2 linked regions of the Gimesia maris genome follow. The main gene of each other region encodes a partner of the protein of the gene in region 2 in a complex. Links are inferred from orthologs where the notes say so. Each region holds a gene or a part of one and is shown on either strand. Other genes may lie near its edges. The genes, in order: trxA and GmarT_RS11615.

Region 1 (8,966 bases), 3.5 Mb from region 2 along the record:
GGTATCTTGATGTAGTTCGCATCATCCACGAGGAATACCCTGAACTGCACATCAAAGCCTGGACTCCCGTGGAAATCAACTGGTTCAGCTTCATGACCAAAAAGCCGGTCCGCTGGGTTCTTGAACAGATGATGGAAGCCGGTCTCTCCAGTATGCCGGGTGGCGGCGCGGAAATCTTTCATCCCGAAGTCCGCGAACAGATCTGCGAACACAAGGCGGACGCCGAAAGCTGGTTCGAAATTCATCGCGAAGCACATAACCTGGGTCTCCGCAGTAATGCGACCATTCTGTATGGACACTACGAGCAGGCAAAACACCGCGTCGATCATCTCTGCCGCCTTCGGGAACTGCAGGATGAAACAGGTGGATTCCAGACATTCATCCCACTGGCATTTCATCCCGAAAATACGGGGATGTCAGAAATCAAAAAACCATCCGGCCTGATGGACCTGAAAGTGATCGCCTTGTCCCGGATCATGCTCGACAACTTTGATCACATCAAAGCTTACTGGATCATGCTGGGAGAAAAGACGGCGCAAACCGCTTTGAGCTTCGGTGCAGACGATCTGGATGGTACCGTCGTCCATGAACTGATTTACCATGACGCCGGCGCCAAAACACCCGAAGGTCTGACTGTCGAGCAGTTACACCGACTCATTGAAGAAGCAGGACGCATCCCTGTAGAACGCGATACACTCTACAGACACATCGTCCGTGATGGTGCCAACTGGAGTGTCGGCGAACCGATCATGGCTTCCGCCGCATCCTGATTCACTTCGATACGGGAGAAAATGCAACACATGAGTGATTCTGCCCTTACTGATAATCTGAAGGTCCAGTCATTTGATCATATCACACTGGTTGTCAAGGATCTGGAAGCTTCCCGCCAGTTCTATGTCGATTTTCTAGGCATGGATCATGTTCCCCGGCCCGCGTTTACTTTCGACGGACACTGGTTTCAGATTGGAAATCAGCAGATCCACCTGATCCTTGAACACGATCAGTCGGGTCGGGCAGGTAATGCCAACCCCGAGCAGAATACGCGGACACACCATTTTGCTTTTCAGGTGGACGATGCTAAACAGGCATACGAGAAAGCCGTAGAACAGGGGATTCCCATCGTCTCCCCTCCCAAGTCCAGACCGGATGGGGCTACACAGACGTTCGTCAATGACCCCGATGGCCATATTATCGAACTCTGTTCGCTCTCCTGAGCTGCTGAATATCGGCTTTGTAGCGGTTTTATCGGTCCCGTTCCAGTCGCGGGTAAGATTCGAGTTCACTATAGAAACTCTGACACAAGAATCGACTGGAAATTACACCAGACCTTAAGCTATACTTAGACTGTGGCCAGTTTTGCGGTAGCGTCTCCAGGTCCATTTGGGCTGCGTAGATTAAATTGACAGACGCTACGGTTAAATGTGAGGCGCTCTAGAAAAACAAAAACAGAGCTCACTCGGGGTCTGATTTATTTTCTGAAAGTACAGCTCAGACAGACATCCATAAATCATACAGCTTCAGCATGAGTAGAGAGGAACGGGAATCGCCATGGCGGATGCACCCAAAAAAATGATCATGGGCTCAATGGCCGTATCCGGAATCGTGGCATTACTCGCCCTGGTAGACATTGCAATGGGAATCCCCTTCCGGGGCAGCACCATGATGGACATCATGTTCCTGATTTCCGCAGGACTGGTACTGTTCCTCTGCTGGGATGCCTGGAAAGATCTGCGTTAATCCCGCGGGTCCAGAATCTCTTCAATGCTCCTGGAATCTGTTTCTTTTGATGCAATCTCAGCAGGCTTTACCGTTGCGTCCCGCCCCTGTGGCTGTTGGTTCTTTTTTGCTGCCAGCTGAATTGCTGCTCCCTGGCCTACAGACAATTCGGTCAGTTGCTCCAGTAAATTGCGGATAATTTCTTCAGCAGATACTTTCTCCTGCAACCAGATTTCCCGCTTCTGCCCCCAGGCCGCATCGCGAACTGCCAGCTGCTCCGCTTCAAATCGCAATTGTTCGCTGCGCTGACGCAGTTGCTCGTCGCGTTCTGCCACCCATTCAGAAAGATCCTGGCGCTCCTGTCGGAATTCATCACGATGACGATGAAAGAGTTCCTGGGAATGATCCAGTTCCTGACGTTCGACAGACAGCGACTCACGCAACTGTCGATAGTGGGCAGCGAGTGCCTCCCTGGCCTTTTCCAGCCGTTCGCGGGCTGCCTCATCACCTTCTACCTGTGTCAACTGCGCCCAGCCTTCTTCCAGGGCCAGTCTCATTTCCAGGGTACCACGATGCGTCTCTTCGACTTCTGCCCGCAACGTATCCAGCCGTTCGCGGCGGCGTTCCAGATTTTCTGCATGCAAAGCCAGCATGTCATGCTGCCGTCGCAGTTCTGCTTTCTGGGCATCCCGCTCTTTCTGCCAGACTTCGTACTCGCCTGACATTCTCTGCTTCTGGTTCTGTTCGTAGCGTTCAACAGAGCGACGCAGTTCCGCATGCAGTGCGCGTTCCTTGGTCAACGATTGTTCGCGCTGCTGCAACAGATCACGGAACCGATCCAGCTGCTTCATCCGCAGAATGTGAATCCGCTCGTTCTGCTCATGCTGCTGTTGTTGAATCTGTTGCTGGCGCTGGAATTCATGCTGTTCTTTTTCAATCTGCTTTCGCAGACGCAGCAGGTGGTTTTCCTGAAATTTGATCCGGTTCTCGATCAAGGTCCGCTTCTGATCAAATTCTTCTTCACGCGCACCGTATTCGCGCTGCAGGTCTTCCCGCTGGATTTTGAGCTGATGCTCAATCTCTTCGGAACTGATCACAAAGTCCCGCTTGCGGGATTCCAAAGCCTCCAGTTCCGCCTGGCGTTTCGAATCCCAGTCTGACTGTCTGGTTTTCAGCTCCAGTTCGAATTTTTCTTTCCGTGAAGTCAGTTCTGTTTCGACTTTCCGTACCGCCTCTTCATGAACTTCACGCTCCCGTTTCAAATGGTTCAGTTCTGTCTGTTTGACTCCCTGCCACTCAGCGCGGTCGTGTTCCAGTTCATTGCGCTGCTCAGACAGCGATTCGAGGACCTGCTCACGAATCCGTTTCTGTTCGTTGATCAGATCCAGTCGCTGTCGCTCCAGCGATTCCCGCTGTTCCGCAAATTCCCGCAGGATCTGGTCTCGCATTTCTGCGCGTTCCTGCTCCAGAGAATCCTGGGCTGCGAATACTTTTTCCTGTTCCCGCTGCACGGTCTTCGCCAGCTTTTCACACTCCACAGCTTTGCGAATCAGTTCCGTTTCTTTTTCGCGAACGCTGGCTTCCCGTTCGTCATACTGCTCCTCAATCTGTCCCACCCACATGCGAATTTTGCGACGCTCATTGTCGATTTCATTCAATTGACTGGTGACAGTCTGTTCGCGGCGACTGATCTCGGAAAACTGGGACTTCAGATAATTTGCGATTTCCCCTGCCTGGGACAGCAACTCGGCACCGGTTAGTGAAGCGCCCGCTTCTGCAGCTCCCTGAGTCTGGATCTCTGCCGCCTGCGCTGCATGCGAAAGGCTTTCTTCCAACTCCTTCTGTTTCTGATCACTGAAGAAAGAGCTCTCTGGCAGGCTTCCCGGTTCAGTGAATGAATGGGGCGCATCCGCGCGGCGTTCTACTCCCGGAGGACTGCTCAACGGAAGTGAGTCGGCTGTGTCACTGGCAGGACGTTTTATACCTGAAAACGATGAGGGTGCCTGAGATTTCTGGTCGGGCCGGGTTTCTTCGCTCATGCCGGGATTCCTTTCCCTGAAAAGCGTCTCGCGACGTTACTCAAATCGAGATTGAAGCTGTGGAATCCAATTCCTGAATGCAACATCCAATCCGGAATAACGCGAATATACTTATGACAAAAAGGGCAGAGAAGGAGTATCAACAACTCCTCTGCCCACTCTGAATCTATATCACACAGCTTATAAGACTCGTGCTTATAGCTGGCTGTCCAGCGAAGCAGCAAAACGTTCTTTTGGTGTCACACCTACAAACTTTTCGACCACTTCACCATTCTTGTAAAGCATTACTGTCGGGATTGCATTGATACTACTGGCCGATGCAATACCAGGATTCTCGTCTGTATTCAATTTTCCGACGCGAACGCGGCCTGAATAATCACTGGCGATTTCCTCAATGGTGGGCATCATCATTTTGCAGGGACCACACCAGGGAGCCCAGAAATCGACCAGGACAGGTTCAGATGCTTCCAATACTTCAGACTGGAAGTTCGCATCAGTAAATTCCAAAACATTTTCAGCCATTACTGGTTGTCTCCGTAACAATTGGATTCAGTATATACCTTGAAAAAAAGCAGAGAAAATCTTCTCGACTACCCTGCAATGACATAACTTTCTGAATGGGGGATCGCTCTACTCAATAATAATTCAAGCAATCGGCAGCATTTAGTCTGTCTGCGATTGAAGGGAATTATAGAGATCCTCTGTTTTGTGTCAATGCTCTCTCCCGGCTTTGAGACGCCAAAACCTCTTGTCAAATAAGGAATTACGCTCAGCATCTCAGCTCGCTGCTATTTATTTTTAACCTCGACAAATCGATGGACTCTCGACAAAATAGGTTCAGCAGGCAATTGCCATAATACTGTTATATTAAAGAACTTAAAGAAGTGAAACCCTGGGAGCAGGATATGCTGTCTTACATCAGAATTTTGGGAGCCACTCTATGCCTGGCTGTCACAGCCCCACTGACCGTATCGGCAGATGAACCCCAGTCAGATCCCTTCAGACCATTTCCCGATCAACTGGCTCCTTCGCTATTCAATGAAGTCAAAGATAAAGTCTTTGGTGGCGTTATGGATGATGAGAAGGCCCTCTATTATTACGTCCTCAAGCACCTGCGCGAGACCAGCCTGAAAGATCAGAAACAGGCGGCCGAATTCAACCTGCAACAGCGCCGTTCCGAACTCAAATCATTCCGCGATCATCCCGAAAAGGAGATTCCTGTCTTCCTGGATCTTTTCAAAAACAGTGATCGCTACAAAGGCCGACTCGTCACATTGACAGGTCGTGTCCGCAAACTGATCCATTATCCGGCAGCAGATGACAACCAGTATGGGATTAAAACTCTCTATGAAGCCTGGCTGTTTACCGATGATTCACAACAAAATCCCACAGTCGTCATTTGCACGGAAGTTCCTCCCGCCTTAAAAAACGGATTGCCGGAAGGAACCGACGTCATCGACCACGTTACAGTAACCGGCTATCTGTTTAAGATGTACGTCTACAACGCACAAGATACGTCGCGCGTCGCCCCCCTGATTCTGGCAAAACAACTGGAATGGAACCCTCGGACAGTCGACGAACGGGGGAGCCGGTTGTTTTCGCAAATTCTGGCCGGTACACTGGTCATCCTGATTGCCGGTATTGCAATCGCCATGTGGAAAACCAGTCAGCGCGACAAGCGATTCCGCGAAAGACGACTCCAGAAAACTCAGGACCAGGTTGATTTCAACCAGTTGGAAAAGCCAGCGGAAAAAACACAGCCGGAAAATAAAACACCGGAAACCAAAACTTCTGAATCGAAACCCCAAGACGATTCAGGTACTTGACAGTCCCATTCGTTTTATAATTTAAAAGTATTGTTCTAACAGTATGAACGTGGATCACACGACCGAATCTTCACCGAAACGCCCCCTGAAACTGGCCGTGCTCATCTCGGGAGGCGGCACGACACTCACCAATTTCCTGGCGAAACGAGACGCTGGTGAACTCGATATTGAAGTTCCACTGGTCATTGCCAGCCGACCTGACTGTGGAGGAGTCTCTAAGGCAAAAGCCGCCGGCCTGCGCTGCGAGGTCGTTCGCCGCCGGGACTTTCAGGATATCAGCGAATTCAGTACAACCATTTTCGGCCTCTGTCGCGAAGTTGGTGCCGATCTGGTGACCCTGGCTGGTTATCTTTCCCTGATTCATATTCCGGAAGACTTTCAATACCGCGTGATGAATATCCACCCGGCTCTCATCCCCGCTTTCTGCGGACATGGCTTTTACGGTCACAAGGTACACGAAGCCGTCGTGGCGCGGGGCGTCAAGGTCAGTGGCTGTACCGTCCACTTCGCCGACAACGAGTATGACCACGGCCCGATTATCGGCCAGAAAACCGTTCCCGTATCAGGAACCGACACTCCCGACCAGGTCGCCGCCAATGTCTTCCAGGCAGAATGCGAACTCTATCCGGAAATGATTCGCCTGTTCGCTGCCGGTAAAATTACAGTCGTCGAACGGCGGACCGTTATTCAGGATTGAATAGCGAACCTGAATCAAAGCTTCTGACTGCCTGGCGGTGGATTGAGTGGCGTGCTGGAGTTAGGCGGAATCGGTTCGTCCGTCTTCATGACCTTATCGTACAGATGGGGAGGCAGCACACGCATCACCGTAAACAGCCCTTTCACTCCTTTGAACCAGCCTTCCCGCATTCCCTGAACTTCACGACGTCCATTGATCTTCCGCATGTCTTCTGTGGTCATCGGCATCGAATAATCATCAAAAGGCAGTTCCTCACCCTCTGGAAGCACTTTCATATCCGACATGCCTTTCATCATCTGCGGATAACCGGGAACCTTAAATCCAGGGTCATCTTTTTTCTGACGAATGATCGGCCCGACCTGTGAAACCATATGATTCATCATGTGATGAAACATATGACAATGCAGTACCCAGTCACCGGGATTGTTCGCTATCAGTTCCACATCCCGCGACTGCGCCACACCTACAATCACCGTATTTCCTGGAATCCAGGCCGACTCTGGAATTCGTCCCCCCTCCGTTCCCGTCACCCAGAAAGTATGCCCGTGCAAATGCATCGGATGCTGATGCAGCGTACTGAAGTTCAGAAAGCGAATCCGAATCCGCTCACCCAGTTTACAGACCAGGGGAGTGGTATAGGGACCACAACGACCATTGATCGTGAGAAAATTCCAGTCCATCGACATCGTATTGGGAATATGAGCATTGGGCAGCATGGCAAACTGCTGAGTCATCAATACGAAATCACGGTCGACGGTCGGCTCATAGGCGACTTTGGGATGAATAATAAAGGGCACTACCATGCCGATCGCTTCCTGCATTGCCACATGCGGATGCAGAAAATAGCTGCCTTCCTGATGCACATCATATTCATACACAAACGTATGGCCCGGCTTGACCAGATCCTGAGTCACAGCCGGTATCCCGTCAAAACTGATCGGAAGTTCCAGACCGTGTGAATGCAGGGTGGTCGGCTCGGGCAGATCGTTACGAAACACGATCCGGATTCGCTCCCCCTGATACATTTCCAGGACCGGCCCGGGAAACTGGCCGTTAAACCCATAAGCGTCCATCCAGATTCCCGGCAGCACTTCCCGTCGGACCGGCATCGCGTGCAGATGGAATTCGCGCGCTCCGTTCACGATTTTACCCCAGGTCGTTTTCAGATCCGGTGCGATCACATTCACGGGTGCCTGTCCCGCTTCCCTCAATCCGGGCACCAGCTTTCCCCGGTCCGTGGGGCTGCCAATCGGTCCTCCCAGCCCCGGATGCATGCGCGGAAATGCTTCGCCTTCTGCCCGACTGTTACCGGTATCCGCAGATTCTGCTGCTTTGGCCATAGTAGCACTCGCAGCAAACAAACCGGCTGTCGCTGCTGCTCCATGCTTCAGAAAATCCCGACGATCGTTGGGTGAACCCATTGGTAGACCTTTCCTTGATTTCAGTTTCTGCGTTTCGGGAATCATGCTTTGCTTAACGCGGTTTCGGTACCGCATCGATGTGCCCGCCGGACATCGGAGCTGACGGAACTTCCAGCCCCCCCGTCAGCAACATACCTCGAATCGCAATCTCACTTTCATGATACTGTAACTGGCTCATGATGTACTCTGCCTGCAGATCGTAATAGATCTTTTGAGCCATCAGCACTTCGGGCCAGGGGGCACGCCTGCGCTTATAACTTTCATGCAGCAGATCATATGCCTCTTTTGCTTTAGGCAGCATTTCACTCCGGTAGGTTTCCACATGCTGCCGCGCCGTTCGATAATCTCGGTACTTATCTGACAGCTTACTCATTAATGATAACTCGAGACGCTTTACATTGGCACGCGACTGATTCAAATCAGCCAGCGCCTGATCAACGGTCCCCTGATTGCGGTCAAATACAGGCAGAGGCAGACCGGCGGTGACTCCTGCAACATTGTTATTGGTCTCAAAATTGTGACCGAAGTCCACATTCACCAGAATGTTCGGAATCGGCTGGACACGTTCACGTTCCACGGTAATCTCATCGTGCTGCACCCGTTCCCAGGCAGCTACGATCTCCGGACTGTTTTCCAGAAGTTGATGCATGGCTGAACTCCAGTCATACACTTCAGTCGCTGGTTCCAGCGACCCCTTGAGTATGGTACACTGCAGCTCTGGAGTTCCCACCATCGCGACCAGGTCGCGCCACTCCTGTTCCAGATTATTCTCCGCCGCCATCTGCTTCAGCCGGGCGCGATGCAAGTCGACCTCTGCCTGTAACAACCCCGCCTGATTAGTCTGCCCCAGGTTGAGCATCTCTTTATGAGTCTGCAGATTATCCCGAGCATTTGCCAGCAACTGATGGTGAACCGACAGCATCTGCTGTGCAGCCAGAGTACGATAGAAATGAATGCGGACATCATTGAGCACCCGAGTATACTGAGCCGAAAGATTCGTTTCGGCAATACAGATCTGCTGCGTCCACTTGGCCCGACTCAGTTTCAGTTTGCCTCCTGTCACGAATTCCTGCGAGACGAAGGCCCCCTGTAACTCTCCTGCCGTTCCATCAATGCCAATCTGATCGCTGGCATAACCAACCACCGGATTCGGGTAGAGCCCCGCCTGATAAGCAGCACCTCGAGAGGCTTCAACTTGAGCTGCTGATTGAATCAATGTGGGATTATTCGCCTGAGCCAGTGATTCCAGATCACTCAAACTATAAAA
Region 2 (8,907 bases):
GCATGGGATGCCCGGTGAACTGCTGCAGCCCCTCTTCGACATGCTGCAGAGTCTGATAACTGGGGTGTGAAGACTTCAAAGGAATATCTTTCACAAACTGATGGACGGCGACGCGATGCTGCCAGTTATCGTAAGGCCCCAGAAAACCGGCTTTGACTTCGGCAGACATCCGCTCGGGTTTCTCAACCGCCATTTTCACAGCAGCCCCGGAAAACAGATTCAAACCTCGCACTCCCCATGCGCCCAGAAAAGGAATTCGGCAGACAGCAATACGCAGCGGGATCTCCTGTGAACGAAAGGCGGCTGTATTCATGAGCACAAACTGTTGAAAGCGATCCGGCAGATCAACGGCAGCCCCCATACCAATCGCGCCCCCCCAATCATGTGCAAATAACGTAATCTTTTGCAGATCCAGTTCCTGAATCAGGGTTTTCAGGTTTTCGATGTGTGTCGCCAGCTGATAGGAATATTGCTGAGGTTTATCAGACAACCCACATCCCATGTGGTCGACCGCGATCACACGGTACTTTTGAGAGAGTTGCTTGACCAGACGTCGCCAGGCGAAACTCCAGGTTGGATTGCCGTGCACCATCAGCAAAACCGGTCCTGCGCCTTCATCCAGATAGTGATATTGATGACCGTCGATCTTCAACCAATGAGATTCAAACGGGTATTCATTTTTAATCTGATCACGAAAAGTCATGCGTAGTTCTTTAAACGTTGAATAGGTCAGCCTGAACAGCAGCTGTCGCGTTTCATTACAGTTGGATAGTAGTACATTATGATCTGCATACCTTATCGCGATTTCCCGTATCTGGCGAGGGAACGATCCAACGCTTTTAAAAACCGCTCCAGATCATCACGCTGATGCGCACTGGTCACCGAAATTCGCAGTCGCGAGGTCCCCTGAGGTACGGTGGGAGGTCGGATTGCCCCGACAAGAAATCCAGCAGCCTGTAAATCTGCTGCAATCGACATCGTTCGTTCAGGATCTTCCAGAATCACGGGAATGATCGGTCCGCTAGACGTAACGTCAGCCAGAAGTGATCGATGTGCCAGTTCCTGGCGCAGAAATACGGATAGTTGATGCAGATGCTGTTTGCGCTCTGGTTCTGCCTTAATAATCAGGAGAGATTCACAGGCCGCTGCACAGATTGCCGGGGGCAGGGCAGTCGAATAAATTTGTGTCCGTACCCGGTTCCAGAGCCAGTTGATCAGGGAATCTGAGCCAGCCACAAATCCTCCCATGGCTCCCAGCCCCTTACTGAGCGTACCGATGCGAATGGTGACTCTTGATTCCACATTCAATTCTTCAGCCAGTCCGCGTCCCGTCTCGCCCCAGACTCCCGTCCCGTGAGCTTCATCCACCACCAGAGCTGCGTGATATTGTTCTGCCAGATCGCAAAGCTCAACCAGAGGTGCCCGGATTCCATCCATACTGAAGATCGAATCCGTCACAATGATCGTTTTTCCCTCACCCGTTTTTTTATCCAGTTCCCGTTTCAGCTTTTCCAGACGATCATGACGATAGACGCGGAACGCTGCCCCTGCGAGTCGACATCCATCGATCAGGCTGGCATGATTCAGACGATCACAATAGATTGTGTCTCCCTCACCCGCGATGGCAGACACGACTCCCAGATTTGCAGCATAACCGCTGGGAAACAGAATGGCCGCGTCCGTTCTCTCAAAATCAGCAAGTCGTTGTTCGAGTTGAGCATGCCATTCCGTGCGACCGCTTACCAGGGCACTGGCGCGAGCGCCAACCCCCATGACCTGTAATGCTGAAGCAGTTGCAGAAATCAGGCGCGGGTCGTGAGCCAGATTCAGATAGTCATTACTGGAGAGATTGATCAGTTTCTGACCTTCCAGCAGACAGCGTCCGTTCGGCAAAGGACTGAAGGTTCGTCGAGTTCGAAACAAACCCTCCTTCCGGAGCTTCTGCAGGTCGTCTTCTATCCAATCCGGAAATTCAGAAGAGGACATAGTCACGAATACCTGATTTGAGATTGAAAGCCGATTCCAGTTACTTCAGCGCGATGACGTGATTGCTCAATCGTTCAAAGCCATCTTCCGTGATCAGGTAGTTATGCTCGATCCGCATCCCGCCGACCCCTTCCACATAAACACCTGGTTCAAGCGTGACGACATCACCGGCAAGCAGGGTATCGATGCTTTCCGGTACCAGAATCGGTGCTTCGGGAAGTCCCAGTCCCAGACCGTGACCGGCATGATGCTGGAAGTTTTCTTTGTAGCCAGCATTCCAGAGGGGAGCGGCGGTCGCTGCATGTACTTCGGCACATTTTGCGCCTGCTTTGAGTGTTGACTCGCCTCCCTGCATGGCGGCCTGGCAGAGACCGAACAGTTTTTCCTGTTCAGCACTCGGTTCGCCAACTGCGATCGTATTGGTAAAATCACTGCGATAACCGTGAATCACCACGGAGTAATCCAGAACAAACAGATCCCCGTTCTCCAGAACATGACCGGAAGGCAATCCCCCTGCTTTCGGTACAGCAGGTGTCGAAGCACGAAAATCGCCATAAATAATGACCGGCAGACCAGCAGCCTGCAGGACCGCTGCCTGAACCTTGCGGAAGATGTCGAATTCACTTTTCCCCGCTGCGACGACTTCCCGCGCACACGCATGTCCGGCATCACAGGCTTGCATGCATTGCTTGAGTAAAGCAATTTCATCGTCATGTTTCTGACGACGTAATTGACGCAGGACGCTTCCCAGTTCCAGAGTCGCATCGGTCTGAGTGATTTCCAGCTCCTGCAAGGCACCTACCGGCAGCCATTCTGCTTCTATGGCACCGGGGCGACCTTTGAGTTGAGGTACCACCGATTTCAAGGCTTTAAAGAGCGCATGATCGCGGTTTTCGACTGAGTGCTTGTGATCGTACCAGGTTTCAATCGCTTCATGATCGACATAAAACTCGGCAGCGGAAGAACGAAGCGTGAAATTATCACCAACCAGAGTGACCCCTTTTTCACGGTCCAGCAGTAACAATGCCCGCTCACCCCGGGAAAAGCTGCAGGGCTGCACCAGGAAGTTGGAAAGATACAGAACATGACGGGGATCCGCGATCAGAATCCATTCCAGGTGATCGGGAACCGTTTCCCACAATCGTTTCTGTCGTGCCAGACAACCTTCTTGAGTCAGCATGCTTTATACGCCCTTTCAGACGGAACTCTATCAATTAGTAACCAGGAATGTCGCTTATTCAAAACCTTTTTCAACAAGCCAGCGTTCTGCATCCAGGGCAGCCATACATCCGCTGCCGGCAGCCGTAATGGCCTGTTTATAGTTATCGTCGGCAACATCCCCGGCGGCGAACACACCTTCGACATTGGTATTGGTACGGAAGGGAATCTTCCATTCAATGAAACCTTTGTCGTTTGTTTCAATCTGACCTTTAAGGAAGTTGGTATTGGGTGTGTGACCAATGGCGGCGAAATAGCCGGAAGCTTCCAGTTCTTCGGTCTGACTTTCATCTACCGTGCTGCGAATCCGGACTCCGGTGACACCTTTTTCATCATCGCCCAGAACTTCTTCGACGACCGAATTCCATTTCACTTCGATCTTTTCATTGGCAAGCGCCCGTTCCGCCATAATTTTGCTGGCGCGGAATTCGTCACGACGGTGGATGATGTAAACTTTGGACGCAAACTTGGTCAGGTAATTCGCTTCTTCCATGGCACTGTCACCTCCGCCAACGACAACCAGAGGATGATTCCGGAAACGGGGCATGGCTCCATCACAGACGGCACATGCGGAAACCCCCATGTTCTTAAAACGGTTTTCCGATTCGAGCCCCAGGTAATTCGCCCGGGCACCGGTGGCAATGATGACAGACAGCGCTTCGACAGTTTCGCCGTTAGCCCGAGTCACTTTGAAAGGATGTGCAGATAAATCGACATCAACCACGTCGTCTGTCACAACCTTGGTACCAAAATTTATCGCCTGCTGACGCATCAGTTCCATGAGCTCAGGACCACTGACACCATGCCCCAGATGCGGTGCCATATACTGTCGTTTTGATTTATCGATTGATCCATCAAGGTATGACTCAAGATTCCCGGCAGGAAAACCAGGATAGTTCTCCACTTCTGTAGTCAAAGCCAGCTGCCCCAGGGGCAGTGTCCCCTGCAGTCGATTTTCCTCAGAAATTGCTCCTTCGAAGCAGAGCGGTTCCAAGTTGGCTCTGGATGTGTAAATGCAAGCTGCCCAACCAGCGGGTCCTGATCCGATCACGACGACTTTTTCTGGCACGTTAGGTGACCTCCTGATATGCATTCTCCCTGAGAGAAATCCGTAAATAGATCTCCTGTCAGAGAAGTTGCGTGTGAATTGTAATCCTGAAACATAACCAGCGTACGAACCTGGCGTGAGTCACAATCCTAATGAAGTACGGTCAGGAATTCCAGATGCCCGGAGGAAGGGTTTTTAAGCCGGACCAGAAAATGATCGTTTCGAATGAACACAGCGAAATGTTTTGAAGGTACAAAAAAAAGGTGCTTCGAATCATGTGAATGACTGAAGCACCTTTTCTGTGCTGAATGGAGCAAGTGCGGGCCAACGCTTGCCACCATCGCTGCTATAGTACTAATGCATAAGCTGTACCATTCAGAATATTATTCGTAAAAATAAACGTAAACCTTTTATTGACATAGCATTACATTTTCCAGAGTATATTTGAGTCGAATTCAGACCTCGGCAGGGTGGTCAATTACGCCACACGTGCTGCAAAATAAAACAGTGCAAAATGCAACACATCCTTCGGCGACTCCGATTTTAAATAAAACCCGACCCGAGTATTGCGAATGAGGACTGAGTTTTCATATTGTGAACCCTCCAACTAATGATGATGTCTACAATTACCTAAACTGATGAGTTTCCTTCACCATAGTGTGATTCCGATTTGCTGAGCGTTTTTAAGGAGAGTTCCGTGTCAGATGCGTCCCCCGCACGGCCCCAGAAGTTTACTGTTCCCCGGTTTCTCGCTGCCAAAGAGAAAAACCAGAAGATCACCATGCTGACAGCCTATGATTATCTGTCTGCAAAAATTCTGGATGACGCCGGTCTGGACTGCCTGCTGGTAGGCGACACTTTAGGAATGGTCGTGCAGGGCAAGAGTACCACACTGCCTGTGACAGTCGATGAAATGATTTACCACGGGGAAATGGTCTGCCGTGCCGTCCAGAGAGCTCTGGTCATCGTGGACATGCCCTTTATGTCATTTCATATTTCCCCGGCTCAGGCTCTGGAGAATGCCGGACGCATTCTGAAAGAAACGGGAGCTGACGCCGTTAAACTGGAAGGGGGAGTCAATCAGGCAAAAACCATCGAAGCGATTGCAGCAGCAGATATCCCCGTGATGGCACATCTGGGACTCAAACCACAGTCTGTCCGTGCCATCGGCAGCATGGGAAAAATTCAACGTGATGAAGATCAGCTGATTGCAGACGCACTCGCTGCAGAACGCGCAGGTGCCTTTGGAATTCTACTGGAAATGATCACGGCTCCCATCGCCCGAAAAATCACAGAAACAGTGACGGTGCCCACGATTGGAATCGGATCGGGTTCAGGCTGCGACGGGCAGGTTTTGGTCACACCCGATATGCTGGGAATGAATGCGGAATTTCACCCGCGTTTCCTGAAGAAATATGCCAATTTTGCAGCAGACATGAAAACTGCTGTTCAGGCATATGCCAGTGAAGTACGAGAAGGCACGTTCCCGGATGCGTCTCACAGCCACTCCTGAGTTATCTTCAGTTTCACTCAGGTTATCTGCCAGAATCAGAGGGCAGGGTACGAACGCGTTTTCCCAGACAGTTATCAATTCCCAGGACCAGCATCACCCATAATGCCGAGAACGCTTCCCGCAGGTTGATTTTGGAACTCCCAAACCGACGTTCTTCAAACGTGAAGGGAACTTCCTTAAACGTGCACCCGACTCTGCGGCAGCGGTACAGTATTTCTTCCTGGAACGCATATCCCCTGGCACGTATAAGGGCAAAATCGATTTCCGCCAGCTTGGGAACCCGATAACAGCGAAAACTGCCACTGCAGTCACGGGATTTGAGCCTCAATAATAACCGAGAGTACCAGTTGACGGCACCACTCATGAAATAACGTTTGGGGCTCCAACCCTCAATTTTCCCCCCCGGGATATAACGTGAGCCAATAGCCACATCCGCGGTTTTCGTCGCCTCAACCAGATCCGGCATGAAACGGGGTGGATGGCTGAAGTCAGCATCCAGATTCAGTACCAGGTCATAATGATTTTCAATCGCATATTGAAAACCGGCAATCGTGGCAGTTCCCAGCCCGAGTTTTCCAGAACGATGGATGGAATGAATCCGAGAATCCGTCTTTTTCAGCTCTTTGGCATACTCTCCCGTACCGTCTGGTGAATTATCATCAATCACCAGAATGGCAGCAGAAGGCAAGTACTTGTGTATTTCTGGAATTAACAGCTCCAGATTTTCGCGCTCGTTGTAGGTACACAATGTCACTAAGAGTCGGGGTTGTGCAGAATCGGTCATCGGAAAAATCAGGCCCAGTCGATCAGGGATGGTTCAGCTCATTTTGGTGGAATCAACAACGGTGGTTGTTGACTTTTAACAGGCTCCGGCAGAGGAATCAACGGCTCACCTGGTGTATCTGCCTTTTGCGGCAGGGGAGGCAATCCTGAATCGTTGCCTGCAGGTTTTTGGGGGACTCTCTGGGGAGGGGGAGGCAGAGGTTTGGAAAGTGGCTGCGAACGAGCTGGTCCCAGAGGTTTCGCAGGTTCGGCTGGCGTCTGTCTGGATTCGAACGCCGGCGGTCTGGTTTTAGCAGGATCTACCACATATCCTTGCTGATTACCGCTTTTCTGTTTCACGGTCTGCTGATCGACGGGAACCGGTTGAGGATTCAGGAACGCCAGAAAATGATCACCGCGGCCAGCCAGACGGGCAGCAGTTTCTATTACGTCATGTGCCTCTTCAGTCTGACCGTTAAAATGCAGGACCACGCCAAACACAAACAATCGCTCAGGATCACGAATGTCTTTCTTTACCCATTCGGCAACCTGATGCACCATTGAATCCCTGGCAATCGCATGCTCTGCACCGAACAGTTCGTTCAGGCTTTCGCCAGTCGAAGGCCAGGTAGGATCCAGTTCCAGCCCCTGTTTAAACTCGAATGCTGCGCGATCATACTGTCCCAGGGCAACCAGCGAAAATCCTTTCCGGAAATGCGGCGTTGCCAGATCTTTCGTCAACGATGCAGCCAGTTTGTAACGCTCATAAGCCCGGCGGTAATCCAGTTTTTTAAAGTATTCATCTCCCTTGACCTGATTCCGCAGACTCAACTCCCGCGCATGTCGAGTCGAGGGGACAATGTATTTCTGTATCTTGCGAGAAGGTTCCGGCAGATAATTTTTGTCATCCCAGCGTTCCAGGTCATTCTGGAGTGCATTATTGAGGGGGATATTACTGGCAGCAGGAAAACCATTGCCTTGTGGTGAATTCGGGAGCGTAGGCAGAGTTCCGGGAACATTACTGTAAGGATAAACGGCTGGCGGAGAAAATCCCTGTCCCGGCAGAATCGGATAGAAACCGTTCAAAGAATATCCATTGGAAAACAAGACCGGATTTCCGGCAATGAATGCATCCGTACTGTAGTAACCAAACCGGTTATACATGTAAGGTCCCCAGGGATTGCCATAATAAGAACTTCCCGGAAATGAAAAGTTGAAACTGGTATTCCCGGAGAATCCACTGACAGACCAGCCTGGATTAGCCCAGGTCTTACCGTAATAGCGTGGATAAGACCTTCCATGATGGTGGGAGTGGTGCTGATGCCCGTGTGTAGAACGATGCCTTTGAGCAGGAACCTGCTCAGGAGATCCCACAAACAGAAAAACTGTGCTCACGATGAGAAGTGATCGCATTGGTACTCTCCTGTCTGGCCCAGTTCCTGATGAATAACGTTATTATGCAGGGACTGAGAAGGAAATGCAAGAACTGTTCAATCGCTACAACACAAAGCACTGCACACCAGCCACGATGGAAGTTAACGGTCACCAGTCACTCATCATGACTGGTGAATCAGGTATATCTCCAGTTTTTCGCACAATTCCCATTTCTAGAGCAGTCGAACCAGCAGGACTGTTGAAAAGAAATCGTGTGATCGTTTTGAACAGGTCTGATCGGTATAAATTAAATGGCTTTCTGACAGTCTGGCGAAAGTTTATGGCCACATATTGCACGTGACCGGAGAGATCAATGGTGCAAACCTTTCAACAATATTAACTCCCGGGAACGGGTCGCTCCTCACATTAGGAACAGCCGCGAAGCTCCCATCTATCTCACCTTGAGACATACATTCTACCCAGTCTTACACATTTTCTGGTCCCTCAGCAGGTTGATACAGAGGCAAATCTCTCCCAGTTTAACCAACCGTTACGACGCATATAATCATGACAAAAAATGACGTAACCTTTTTATCTGATAATGACTTGAGACATTCAAGCGACGATTACAGCACGCCGATAGATTGTACCAGTCGCAATGAGAATTCATATCTGAATGATCGAAGGAAACAATTCGGATGTGATTTCAGGTGATGCTCCCAGGGAGTATCAACCGCAATCGAAATTACTAGGAAGATTTTTGTAAGAGTGCTGTCGTAGGCAACACTCTGAGATTCAAGCCAGCGCGAGTTGATGATTTCAACTTGGACGAATTAAGCAGTCCCTAAAGGAACAAAACAAGATTCGCGCCGTAACCACTGTGATGTGACAAAAGAGGCACATCTATCTGTCTATGATGGTCAGAAAACGACCCAAGAAGGAGACGCTGTTCTATGAAATGGATTAGTCTGTTAAGTGCATTTGTTGTGGCATTGGGGATGAATGC

What was found.
Region 1: the proteins of GmarT_RS11615 (region 2) and trxA are in contact, whole or in part, in a crystal structure (PDB 1F6M), measured with the Escherichia coli proteins. The link is inferred for Gimesia maris from one-to-one orthologs.

What each region holds. Positions count from the first base shown.
Region 1 is NZ_CP042910.1:6,584,351-6,593,316, forward strand. The notes cover bases 2,615-5,465. They hold trxA (thioredoxin), read right to left. Parts: upstream 4,278-5,465; coding sequence 3,951-4,277; downstream 2,615-3,950. Other genes in these bases: GmarT_RS24570 (coiled-coil domain-containing protein), read right to left, coding at 2,615-3,755; GmarT_RS24580 (hypothetical protein), read left to right, coding at 4,661-5,465. Outside these bases: aminofutalosine synthase MqnE, read left to right, coding at 1-770; GmarT_RS24560 (VOC family protein), read left to right, coding at 801-1,214; GmarT_RS24565 (hypothetical protein), read left to right, coding at 1,549-1,737; more of GmarT_RS24570, read right to left, coding at 1,734-2,614; more of GmarT_RS24580, read left to right, coding at 5,466-5,581; purN (phosphoribosylglycinamide formyltransferase), read left to right, coding at 5,625-6,278; GmarT_RS24590 (multicopper oxidase family protein), read right to left, coding at 6,293-7,699; GmarT_RS24595 (TolC family protein), read right to left, coding at 7,752-8,966. UniProt on the Escherichia coli protein: Participates in various redox reactions through the reversible oxidation of its active center dithiol to a disulfide and catalyzes dithiol-disulfide exchange reactions.
Region 2 is NZ_CP042910.1:3,105,352-3,114,258, reverse strand. What follows is about bases 2,248-5,039. They hold GmarT_RS11615 (FAD-dependent oxidoreductase), read right to left. Parts: upstream 4,274-5,039; coding sequence 3,221-4,273; downstream 2,248-3,220. Other genes in these bases: panB (3-methyl-2-oxobutanoate hydroxymethyltransferase), read left to right, coding at 4,950-5,039; GmarT_RS11620 (M24 family metallopeptidase), read right to left, coding at 2,248-3,166. In the rest of the region: GmarT_RS11630 (alpha/beta fold hydrolase), read right to left, coding at 1-703; bioF (8-amino-7-oxononanoate synthase), read right to left, coding at 796-1,923; more of GmarT_RS11620, read right to left, coding at 2,027-2,247; more of panB, read left to right, coding at 5,040-5,765; GmarT_RS11605 (polyprenol monophosphomannose synthase), read right to left, coding at 5,788-6,549; GmarT_RS11600 (tetratricopeptide repeat protein), read right to left, coding at 6,588-7,940.